DNA from 4 places in the Fictibacillus sp. KU28468 genome. Region 3 is predicted to be linked to each of the others. Evidence: riboswitches for the same ligand, from Rfam matches in the RefSeq annotation. Region 3 holds a riboswitch; each other region holds the start of a gene.
The links. A riboswitch is a leader RNA that binds a small molecule or an ion and turns the genes downstream of it on or off. The one in region 3 is predicted to bind S-adenosylmethionine.

Region 1 (3,125 bases), 320 kb from region 3:
TGAGATCACCGATTGTGTCATCATCAGGAGTTTCGCCCGCCGGGAAAATACAGCCGTATCCGCCGGACTGAAAGCAACACTTGTGTTAAAGGCTACAAATAAGTAATCTAGGAAATTAGGCTTCCACCCTTCCCACTCTGGCAGAGAGGACATCATCTGAGGAAAACCAAATTCAGGCTTCCCTGGATTTTTTGAATTTCTCCGGATTGGCCCCCCTCTGTCGATCTCCCAATACCAGATCGCAAAAATCAGCACGTTCGCTGCCCACAATAGACCAGCACTTTGAAATAATTCACTGGCACTCGGCATGCCAAAAAATAAAGAATACACCAAGTCCACCATGCTGCTCATCAAGGCAAAAGTAAGAACTAAAACCCGAAGAATCGCAAATTTCCTCGACCATAGATCATGTTCAGAACTAACTGCGTAAAGCAAAGGAATATAAAGGATAAAAGCAATGACAATGACCGGCCAGTTCGGGCCGATTGTCACCATATTGGATAAAAGTTTAAATAGGACTCCGATGATGACGATCGCAACATCAGACGGCCAGCGGTAATCTTTTTTCGTACTCGTTTTCAATTTCATAAAACCGCCAACTTAAAAAGGGTAGTCAATGCAAGAAGAAATGCTCGTCCTCATACACCGCTACCTTATGATATGTTATTGAAAATGGAATGGTGAGCTTATCTTTCCAGGCGAATTAAAGTTTGATGTTATTCAAACAGTTGAATTTTCGGGTCTCTGCTATTTATGGCGAGTACCGTCTGCAGCTGACCTCTATGGTGATAGACATGTCCGAGAATTTCCAGCATCCATTCATATCTTGAATAGGACACTCCCCACCACGAAGTTGTCACAACAGACCAATCTTCATTCGAAAAACACGCCGTCTTTTCTTTTAAAAAAGCAAAATGAACAAGAAGCATCTCCTTTATTTCCGCAATGGTCTGGGGGTGATGCTTTTCATAGAACTCTTCCATCTCCTGCTGAGTGGCCCCATTCAAGATCATAAAGTCCGCTTTATAGATCACGGCTAGATGGGCTAACAGTTCCCGTAACGTTCTTTTCTCCGCTCCCAGCGAAAGTTCCAGGTCGCTTTCTTCCATGATTTCTAAAATTTTTAGAATGTAATGGTTGGCTACCTCCAGCTGGTGAAAAATTGGTTTTATTATATTCATGAGGACTCCTTTCTAAGTAAACAAAAAAACCCTCATATAAGGGTTTCATAGTGACAGTTAAACGCCAGTGCGACGGTGCTGGTTGTTGGCCTTTTTCGTCTGCTGGCTTTTCATTTGTTTGGTTGATTTAACCGGGTTTGTAGAAAGCTTTCCGTTAGCCTGCTGCTGCTTTTTTTCAGCCAGCTTTTGCTTGATCGCTTCCTGATAGCTCAGCTTTTTAGGCTGCCCATTATTTTCAGATGACATATTTCGTACCTCCTTATGCCGTGTAGATCATACTGTAATGATATCTTCTTCCACATGTTTTGTCTGCATTTTTTTACAAATAGGGCAACTTAATTGGAGAACATGCCCCAAATTCGCTATGATAGATGGCAGAAACAAGGAAAGGAACGCTGCGCATGGTGGATTTTGAATTGGATACAGTGGATTGCGAGAGGTTCGCTTTTTCTTGAAGAGCTCCGACACAAACACCCATAAATATATTTTTACAATGGCTCTGTAAGAAAAAAAGGAATTGACATTATTTTGAATCCCTGCCATAATACAAAGTAATTTGATATGAGTACACTCTTATTAAGAGCAGGTGGAGGGAATTAGCCCTATGAAGCCCGGCAACCATTCATGCTGAATCACCAGTATGGAAACGGTGCTAAATCTAACAGCGAAAGCTGAGAGATGAGAGGTCAACGGATTTATTCGGAAGCCCTCTATCTCTTTTGAGATTGAGGGCTTTTGGTTTAACTCCATGCTCTCAAGACAGTGTAGTACTATCAAAAAATGAAAATGGGGGTTGGGGAATCAATGAAATTAAAAAAATGGGGATTATTATTACTGGGAGTATTGATCGCAGCAGCATTATCGGCATGCGGATCATCTAGCACGAGCGGCGATGGGAAAAAGATAGAAAAATTAACTGTCGGTGCCTCAAATGTACCGCACGCTGTCATTCTAAAAGAAGCGGTTCCTTTGCTGAAGAAAAAAGGAATTGACCTGAAGATCGTTAAATTCCAAGATTACGTTCTGCCAAACAAAGCGCTGGCCAATAAAGAGATCGATGCTAACTACTTCCAGCACATTCCTTACCTGGAGCAGCAATTGAAAGAAAATCCAAACTATAAATTCGAAAACGCCGGAGCCATTCACATTGAACCAATGGGCGTTTACTCTAAAAAATACAAATCACTAAAAGATTTGCCGGACGGTGCAAAAGTAATTCTGAGCAATTCAGTAGCTGAGCATGGCCGAATCCTTTCTATCTTTGAAAAAGCAGGATTGATCAAGCTTAAATCAGGCGTCGGGTACAAAGCACAGCTGAAAGACATTGTTGAAAATCCAAAGAAACTTAAATTTAAGGCTGACATCGAGCCAGCTCTTCTTACAAAGGCCTATCAGTACAATGAAGGAGATGCTATCGTCATCAACACGAACTATGCCATCGATGCAGGACTTAATCCAAAGAAAGATTCCATCGCACTAGAAGGGCCTGATTCTCCATTTGCCAACATCATCACTGTCCGCCAAGGAGATAAAGACAAGAAAGCCATTAAAACCCTGGTTGAAGTGCTTCATTCTAAAAAGATCCAAACGTTTATTGAAAAAGAATACAAAGGCGCCGTCCTTCCTGTTTCAAAATAAGTTGAAATAAGAGCCTGGAGAATTTTCTCCTGGCTCTTATTTGGTATGGGGCATGGGGCGGGATGATGTGTTTGGCATGTAACATGCTTGATCTGGCACGTAAAGCGCAAAAAGCAGACTGTAAACTCTGAAAAACGGCACGTAAGCTCAGCAAAGTGGACAGTAAACCATACAAACCCGCATGTAAACTCAAAAATCAGTATTCAAACACGTTATCTGCACGTTAAAAACAAAGCATGCTCCTCAAAAAAAAATAAAGCTTCCCCTCATCTTCGAGAAAGCTTCTTTTTCATCAAATAATTGTCC
Region 2 (3,125 bases), 2.1 Mb from region 3:
TTTTCAAAAATAAACACTTAAATCGATTCATAAAATAACAAATCGATAATAAACTAGTCGATGTCAATAATAAATTTAGTTTTTCGATAATAAGTTCTTCTCAAAACTCTACTTACATAAAGAAATTCACTTTGTTACTTGCAAAACCCACGTTATTTCCATATCAAGGGTCGGCTCACCATCATTTCACTCAATAAGTAGTCTCTTTACTCGTAAAACTGGTCAATCATTGCCTCTTTTGATCAAAATAACTTTATTTCAAAAGAAAAACCGGCCCAAAGGCCGGTTTTTTTCAATGTATTTATGCGTTTGCTTGATCTTTAAGTGCTTCTGCTTTATCTGTTTTTTCCCAAGGAAGCTCAACGTCTGTACGGCCAAAGTGTCCGTATGCCGCTGTCTGTTTGTAGATTGGACGGCGAAGGTCAAGCATTTTAATGATTCCCGCAGGACGAAGGTCGAAGTTTTGGCGCACAAGATCAACCAATACTTCTTCAGAAACTTTTCCTGTTTCGAATGTGTTGACAGCGATCGATACAGGCTGTGCTACACCGATTGCATATGCAAGCTGAACTTCTACTTTGTCAGCAAGTCCGGAAGCAACGATGTTTTTCGCTACGTAACGAGCGGCGTACGCTGCAGAACGGTCAACTTTAGTTGCATCTTTACCGGAGAATGCTCCACCACCGTGGCGAGCATATCCGCCATACGTATCAACAATGATCTTACGGCCAGTTAATCCAGCATCACCTTGTGGTCCGCCGATAACGAAACGGCCTGTCGGATTAATGAAGTATTTTGTGTTTTCGTCGATCAATTCTGCAGGTACAACAGGCTTGATGACTTGTTCTTTAATGTCGGCTTGAATTTGCTCAAGTGTAATTTCTGGATGGTGCTGAGTGGAGATAACAATCGTATCGATACGAACCGGTTTGTCATCCTCATCATATTCCACCGTTACTTGAGTTTTACCATCCGGACGAAGGTAAGGAACTTCTTCGGTTTTACGCACTTCAGCCAATCGGCGGGACAGGCGGTGTGCCAAAGAGATCGGAAGCGGCATAAGTTCAGGTGTTTCATTGTTGGCATAACCAAACATAAGACCTTGGTCACCAGCACCGATCGCTTCGATTTCTTCATCAGTCATTGAGCCTTCACGAGCTTCAAGCGCTTGGTCAACACCCATCGCGATATCCGCTGACTGCTCATCAATGGATGTAAGAACTGCGCATGTTTCAGAATCGAAACCGTATTTTGCACGGTCATAGCCGATTTCTTTGATCGTTTCGCGAACGACTTTTGGAATATCAACATAAGTAGATGTGGTGATTTCACCAGCAACAAGCACAAGGCCTGTCGTTACGGATGTTTCACAAGCGACACGTGCGTTCGGGTCGTTTGCAAGGATTTCATCCAGGATCGCATCGGAAATTTGGTCACAAATTTTATCCGGATGCCCTTCCGTAACTGATTCAGATGTAAAAAGACGACGGCTTTTAGACAATTGAAATCCTCCTTCTCTATTGAAAGCATAGAGCAATTTTTTTATAAGATACGGTACTCATTCCTATATGGATACTTTGTTTTGTAAAATATTCAGGTTCAAACTGTTTTAAGACATAAAAAAAGCCTTTCCCTGGACCTAAAATACACGAGGGAAAAGGTCTTATTTCTACGCCTTCACCTCTTATTTTCAAGGTTTTTCACCTTGCAGGTTAGCACCTTTTCACTTCACTGCACAAGATGCATATGTGATGATGAAGTGTCGGTTGCTGGGTTTCATAGGGCCTGTCCCTCCACCTACTCAGAATAAGAGTAGCCGTTCCCGAAATATAATAGCGCAGTTCGACAAACCTGTCAACTTGAAAAGCTATACTCTCCCTCTCCGGCGGGAGTCTGGGAGATCCTTCAAACGGAATTAAGTACCAATTATAAATGAAAGATTATGCTTTTAAAAACAAAGAGCCTGATTTATGAACCAATTTACAATTTGCTAAATAAAATAGTATACATTATTTGTTTCAATGTGTTATACTAATTTCGAATTTACTTACGATATTAATGATAAATATATTTCTTAAAAGGATGGTTTTGCGAACATGAATACGGTTGATTTAACGACGACTTTAGATGACATTCTATCCAGCGCTGCTACTCATGAAAATCTACCTGTACCTATGCTAGTTGAAAAGGCGCTGCTCCGAAATGAAGGCATTTTATCTTCAACCGGTGCTCTCAGGGCCACTACTGGAAAATATACTGGACGTTCTCCCGAAGACAAATTCATCGTGGATGAAGCTAGCACACAAGATAAAATAAACTGGGGCAAAATCAATAAGCCCTTTAACGAAGAGAAATTTGAGCAGCTCTATAAAAAAGTACTTCATTACTTAGGACAAAAAGAGGAATTGTTTGTATTCAAAGGATTCGCTGGTGCCGACCACGCGTACAGGCTGCCTATTCAGGTGATAAATGAATTCGCTTGGCATAACCTGTTTGCCCACCAAATGTTCATCCGTCCGACAGCTGAAGAACTAAAAGGAATCGAAGCGGGGTTCACCGTGGTATCTGCACCAGGATTTCAAGCAGATCCTGCTGTAGACGGGACCAATTCTGAAACCTTCATTATTATATCATTTGAAAAGCGTATCGTGTTGATCGGAGGAACTGAATATGCAGGAGAAATTAAAAAGTCCATCTTCTCAGTGATGAACTACATTCTTCCTGAAAAAGGGATCCTTTCTATGCATTGCTCCGCAAATGTCGGGCAGGAAGGCGATGTAGCTCTGTTCTTCGGATTATCGGGTACCGGGAAAACTACGCTCTCTGCTGATCCGCATCGTTCATTGATCGGGGACGACGAACATGGCTGGGCTAATACTGGTGTTTTTAACATTGAAGGCGGCTGCTATGCAAAATGCATCAACCTCTCTGAAGAAAAAGAACCGCAGATCTGGAATGCGATCCGTTTTGGAAGCGTTCTCGAAAATGTCGTTCTTGACCATGAAACACGCGTAGGTAATTATAGCGAAGGTACGTTGACTGAAAATACTAGGGCTGCCTATCCAATTCAGGCGATTCCGAATATTATCCAGCCAAGTGTTGCTGGTCATCCGAACACGATTATC
Region 3 (3,125 bases):
GCATTTTCAATTTGATCTCCGCGGCTTGCTTCTTTTGAGAGTGGAATGAGAAGCATTGGCTTTCTCAGTGACAAAAACTCAAAGATAGAATTAGAGCCTGCTCTTGAAATGACAAAATCCGTTGCTGCAAGGATATCTGCGAGCTCATCCGATACATATTCGAACTGGATGTAGCCTTTTTTCAGAATGGAAGAATCCTTCTGGCCTTTTCCGCAAAGATGAATGATTTGAAAGCGGGGAAGCAGAGCGTCAAGGCTTAATCTTACGGCCTCATTTATTTTTTTTGATCCGAGACTTCCTCCCATGATCAAGATGATCGGTTTACCAGGAATCAAACCACAGAAAGCTCTCCCCTTGACTGCGATCCCTTCATGCAGCTCCTTACGGATAACAGCACCCGCGTATACCGCTTTTTCCCTTGGAAGATGATCAGTGGTTTCGGGGAACGTTGTACACACTTTGTTAGCGAAGGGGAGTGAAAGACGGTTTGCAAGCCCTGGACTAAGATCGGATTCATGGGTCACAATTGGCACCTTGTTCATCCGGCTGCCGAGGATTACGGGAACGGATACGAAACCACCCTTTGAAAAGACCACGTCTGGTTTTATGGTCTTGATGAGCCGAAATGCTTCAAATGCTCCTTGCATGACACGGAACGGATCTTTAAAATTGTTCCAGTCAAAATAGCGCCTTAGTTTACCAGTAGAGATGCTGTAATAGCGGACGCTTTCGATGGTTTCTGTCAGTTGCCGTTCAATTCCTCCTTTTGAACCGATATAGCTGACTTCCCAGCCTTCTTTTAAGAACAAAGGAATCAGAGCCAGGTTAACAGAAACGTGCCCGGTGGAACCTCCCCCGGTGAATACGATTTTCTTGCCCAAACCTTCCACCCCTTTTATTTATGTGTTTCTATCATACCAAAAATAATCTGCAATGATTCCAGAAATATCTGAATAATGGTTGACGCTCTCCTGTTTGCCGTGATAGAGTAAGACTAATTTAATGAAGCTTATCAAGAGCGGCGGAGGGAAAGGCCCAATGAAGCCCGGCAACCTTCAAGTATTCTACTTGAAAAGGTGCTAAATCCTTCAAAGGTAAAACTTTGGGAGATAAGAGACGGATCGGAACCATACAGCTCTCTTATCTTCGTGATAAGGGGGTTTTTTGTACTAAAAAAATAAAGTGCTACATAACATGTTTCAATCTCATGATAATACTCTTATCCAGAGTGGCGGAGGGAAAGGCCCGATGAAGCCCGGCAACCTTCAAGTATTCTACTTGAAAAGGTGCTACTACCTGCAGGAAAGAACCCTGGATGATAAGAGGAGGCCGGACTGCAGACCTCTTCTTTAGGAAGAGGTTTTTTCTTTTGCCATCATACAGATACCATTCATCCACTAATAAAAAATTTGCTTTTGCAGAAGGAGTGATTGTGTTGAAAGAATTAAAAATAGCACTGCTGGGGCTGGGGACTGTAGGATCCGGCGTATATACATCCATCATGGATAGAAAAGGTGCTTTAGAAGAATTGCTGGGTCATCGTCTGAAGCTGTCCAGTATTTTGATTAAGGATTCTTCCAAAGCAAGGCCTTTCGTAAAGGGGGTACCGTTGACGTCCGAATTCGAGAAGGCGATCGGGGAAGAAGTGCCTGATGTGGTCATTGAGGCGATTGGCGGAATCGAGCCTGCACGGTCTTACATCATACAATCACTTGAAGCGGGATGCCATGTGATTTCTGCGAATAAAGATTTGATTGCCAGGCATGGAGAAGAATTAACAGAGCGTGCTGCCGCAAAGGGTGTCCGTTTTGTCTATGAAGCGAGCGTAGGCGGAGGAATACCGATTTTGAGAACATTGAGGGAGCTTTTAAGAATCAATCGGATTCAGCATGTAGAAGCCATTTTAAATGGAACGTCCAACTTCATTCTTTCGTACATGAGAACGACAGGTTCCTCGTTTGAAGAAGCGCTGAAACTGGCACAGAAAAAAGGATATGCAGAGCCGGATCCGACAAATGACATCGAAGGCTTGGACGCATTCTACAAAGCGATGGTGCTGAGCAAATGGATTTATGGCGTGCAGCCATCCTGGGAAGAAGTGCAGGTGGAGGGGATTGGAAATGTGCTTCTTGAAGAGATTCAACTGGCTGAGCAGCTGGGGCTTCGGCTGAAGCATCTCGTTCTTTTAAACGATAGACTTGATCTCCAGGTACAGCCTGTATTTGTGGATAGCGATCATCCGCTGTATGGTGTGGAAGGCGTGGACAATGCCGTCCGTATTCAGACAGACCTTCTCGGCTGTTTGACCTTGCAAGGGCCGGGAGCTGGTGCAGAAGCAACAGCAAGTGCCATTGTGGAAGACTTATTATCGATCTATGAAACTAGGGAAGTATATAGAAACAAACCGGCTGTATCGGAACTCTGCCCTAAGAAACAAGAACAAGAGGTGAATACCTACCTTCTCGTCGGTGAAAAAATTGATTTTACAAAGGAAAGGGTTTCAGCCATTGAAAGGCATGGAATCATTTTAGACCGGACTTCTCTTCGTTTTCAGCATACTTCCCTTGCTGCCCTGCTTTATGAAGGACCGCTCCCTCTAGAACAGGAGGATGAGTTTATTCCAGTGAACAGCATCTATCCGGTCCGTCTGTCAAAAAGCGGCAAGGGGGCAGAAAAAGAAAAGGTGCCGGTGGCAGAATAGGAGACAGGAATATCCGTGGAGAGTCGGCTCTCTGCGGATTTTTTTACCCATCATGTTGACAAAGGAAAGGGTTTTACATATGATGGAAGTAACAAAAGGAAGGGAGTTGTGTGGATGAGCGTTCACGTTCTTAACTAAGCGAATTGGATAGTTGGAGCAAAAAGGCCGTGCTTGAAGCGGTTGTATTCTTGATGTCTTTTTGCGGCCACCAATAGTTAAGAACAGCGGTCAGCATACAACATTATCATTTTCGTGTACGTATTTTGTGCAACGAACGATGCCGCGCTCTTTGGGCGTATTTTTTTATGCTTTTTACAGCTTCCATAAGTCAGGGGACAGCTGTATGGAGAGGCGTATCCTTCCACACGAAAATTGATAACAGGCAGAAATGGCGGCGGTCCATTTCTGCCTTTTTTATTGTCAT
Region 4 (3,125 bases), 530 kb from region 3:
CCTTCTTCATTCAGCCTCTGGTGCAGTCTGCGGAAGGCAGACTCCCAGCACGAATCGGATTCAGCAAAAACGAGCGGGCCGGCAAAAGCTAAGTCTTTTAAAATAGTAACGGGAAGAACATTCTTCTTTTGTTCCTTGCAGATGGCCAGAAGGGTACGAAGTTGAGATAAATCACTGTCCTTGCATCCATATAGTATGCAATCAAACGGTTCTGCATTTTCTCTCCATGAATTTTTCCCGGAACTTAAGATGGTGATTTTGGTTTCGGGCTCTGACCTGCGTGCTTCGGCTATCATCTCATTTAACCGCTGCTGAATCGTTGGGTGTGATTCAGTGAGTATGACGCTGAAAGAAGGATGCCCTGATTGAATGAGAGATTGAACGAGAGAGAGGAGAAGTGAATCCGAACCGATTACCGCTATTTTTGCCTGACGATAGGCTTGAAATCGGTAACCGCCTGAATCACGAATATGATCTAAATATTCGATTTGGGAGGCATACTTAGCAAGGATGCGATCAGGAAGCTGATGGGGGAGATCCTGGCTTACATCACGGACAAAACCGTTCTCGTACAGAACATGTGCGATCTTATACACTTGTTCTTTATAAGCATCTGGTAAACCGTTTGTGACAGAATCAAGAGTACGGGTTCCGTCGAAAATAGGAATTAATTTTTCCAGCCATCGGTCAATGGTGCTGCCTTCCATTCTTAAAGATTTTACGTTGTTCCGGAGATATACACCTTTAGCTGAATCCGGAAAAACAAACGTGTCTCTGTTTACTTTTAAACACATAGAAGGATTTAATTTTTGCATGACCGACCTCCTCTTTAGATGCTCTACATCTTTTACATCATTTAACTCTATGGATGCCTGATGTCCATTATGCCTATCCAAACGATAAAAGCCCTGCCGAGGGATATGCAGGGCCGGTCTTTTGTTAAAATACCTATCACTGCCGATCGGAAGCTTAACTGCTTCCGCCACGACCGCAGCGGCCGCAGCCGCCACAACGGGCACAGCCGCCACAGCCGCCGCAACGGCCAAAGCAGCCGCCACAGCCGCCACAGCCAAAGCAGCGGCCAAAGCAACCGCCACAACCGCCAAAGCCACCGCATCCACCAAAGCCACCGCATACACCAACACAGAAGCCAATGCCAAAGCCAACACATAGACGAGCGGAATCACTTGTATCTTGATCCTGAGGATAATTCGGGGTAACATTGCTGACATTTACACCATCAGTGTGCAGCCCCTGAAGATCCCACTTGAATTCTTCATTCAATAAAAAAACCTCCTACTTTATTTTACGGGTTTAACGAGCTGAGAAATCGCCAGAACACAAACGTTTTTTCTGGAAAAGTACCCTCAAAATAAAATATGGGATGTGGTTGTCCCAAGTTACTGTCCATATGCCTAGTTATCATACATCAACAAATATAAACGTTTAATTCCGACAAATCTACTATGGATAGTATTGACAATGGAGGAGAATCGCTTTATTATTAGAAATGTTCTAAAAACAATAGCATAACCGTTCTTATCGAGAGTGACTGAGGGATTAGGCCCTATGACGTCCGGCAACCTCCAATTTGGAAAGGTGCCACTTCCTACAGAATGATTTTCATTCTGAAAGATAAGGTGATTGAATTTATAATCCAATGCCTCTTTCATGATGAAAGGGGCTTTTTTATTTGGAAAGAAAGAGGGGGTTGTTTCATGATTGAAGTCAAAAATCTGTTGAAGGTTTACCGTTCGAAGAAAAAAGAGATCGTGGGGGTGAACAACGTATCTCTTACGGTAAAAGAAGGAGAGATCTACGGCATTATCGGTTACAGCGGTGCAGGGAAGAGCTCTTTGATCCGATGTTTAAATTTATTGGAGAAGCCAACATCGGGTGAGGTTTGGATTGATGGGGTGAATCTTGCCTCTTTAAAAGGAGAAGATTTAAGAAAAGCCCGGTTAAAGATTGGCATGATCTTTCAGCATTTTCATCTGGTCAGTTCAAAAACCGTCTATGAAAATATTGTATTTGCCTTGAAAGCAGCGGGCAAATCAAAGGATGATGCGGAAAAGCGAGTATTGGAACTATTGGACCTCGTGGATCTTGCGGATAAGAAGGATCAATATCCGGCTCAGTTGAGCGGAGGTCAGAAACAAAGGGTCGGAATTGCCAGGGCGCTTGCCAATAACCCGAAGGTGCTTTTATGTGATGAGGCCACTTCTGCCCTCGATCCAAGCACAACAAAGTCCATCTTAAACTTATTAAAGGACATTAACCGCAAGCTGGGATTGACCATCGTTCTGATCACGCATGAGATGGAAGTAGTGAAGGAAATCTGCCATAAGATAGCCGTCATGCAAAATGGTGAAGTGATTGAGGAGGGCGAGGTCTATGACATCTTCTCTGATCCTCAGAAACCGCTGACCAAAGATTTTATTAACAGTATCCTGCAATTTGAATTGCCTAAGCAGCTCATTGAAAACCGCAAAGGGAAGATCATCAAGATTCAGTTCAAAGGCGAGATTGCCGAAGAATCAGTGGTGTCAGAGCTTTTCCAGCAATACAACGTGAAAGGAAATATTCTGCACGGGAAGATTGAGTACATACAGGATATCCCTCTGGGCATTTTCATTATGGAGCTTACAGGTGAAAATACCGAAGTAGAGAGAGCGATCGAATATATTACAAGAAAAACAAGGAGTTTGGAGGTGGTGTATGATGTTGCTTGATTCACTTGTACAGCTTCTTCCTGATTTAAACAATGCGTTCTTCCAAACACTTTATATGGTGGGCATCTCTTTAGCCGTGGCCATCATCATCGGGCTCCCGCTTGGTGTATTGCTTTTTGTAACCGATAAAGGATTATTCCTTGAAAATTCCGCTGTGAAAAGTGTTACAGGATGGATCGTCAACTTGATTCGTTCGATTCCCTACATTATTCTTTTGGTGGCGTTATTGCCGTTAACCAATTTGCTTACAGGGACAACAATTGGGCCAACTGCGGCTTCCGTATCCCTCTCTGTTGCTGCGATTCCTTTTTTTGCAAGAATGGTTGAAGCGTCACTCCGAGAAATCGATAAGGGAGTGATCGAATCAGCCGTAGCAGTTGGGGCAACCTCATG

Region 1: another riboswitch for S-adenosylmethionine. It lies ahead of OKX00_RS16310 (MetQ/NlpA family ABC transporter substrate-binding protein); the one in region 3 lies ahead of OKX00_RS18095 (homoserine dehydrogenase).
Region 2: another riboswitch for S-adenosylmethionine. It lies ahead of metK (methionine adenosyltransferase); the one in region 3 lies ahead of OKX00_RS18095 (homoserine dehydrogenase).
Region 4: another riboswitch for S-adenosylmethionine. It lies ahead of OKX00_RS21090 (methionine ABC transporter ATP-binding protein); the one in region 3 lies ahead of OKX00_RS18095 (homoserine dehydrogenase).

Annotation. Positions count from the first base shown of each region.
Region 1 covers NZ_CP110666.1:3,126,612-3,129,736, forward strand. Annotated here, with positions in the region: gene OKX00_RS16295 (hypothetical protein) at 1-588, opposite strand, end outside; gene OKX00_RS16300 (DinB family protein) at 717-1,181, opposite strand; gene OKX00_RS16305 (hypothetical protein) at 1,239-1,427, opposite strand; SAM riboswitch class I at 1,752-1,866, shown strand; gene OKX00_RS16310 (MetQ/NlpA family ABC transporter substrate-binding protein) at 1,986-2,819, shown strand.
Region 2 covers NZ_CP110666.1:1,367,857-1,370,981, reverse strand. Annotated here, with positions in the region: gene metK (methionine adenosyltransferase) at 302-1,501, opposite strand; SAM riboswitch class I at 1,682-1,813, opposite strand; gene pckA (phosphoenolpyruvate carboxykinase (ATP)) at 2,097-3,125, shown strand, end outside.
Region 3 covers NZ_CP110666.1:3,447,518-3,450,642, reverse strand. Annotated here, with positions in the region: gene OKX00_RS18100 (undecaprenyldiphospho-muramoylpentapeptide beta-N-acetylglucosaminyltransferase) at 1-881, opposite strand, end outside; SAM riboswitch class I at 1,007-1,116, shown strand; SAM riboswitch class I at 1,217-1,325, shown strand; gene OKX00_RS18095 (homoserine dehydrogenase) at 1,436-2,701, shown strand.
Region 4 covers NZ_CP110666.1:3,980,307-3,983,431, reverse strand. Annotated here, with positions in the region: gene OKX00_RS21095 (putative thiazole-containing bacteriocin maturation protein) at 1-1,232, opposite strand, end outside; SAM riboswitch class I at 1,537-1,642, shown strand; gene OKX00_RS21090 (methionine ABC transporter ATP-binding protein) at 1,719-2,732, shown strand; gene OKX00_RS21085 (methionine ABC transporter permease) at 2,722-3,125, shown strand, end outside.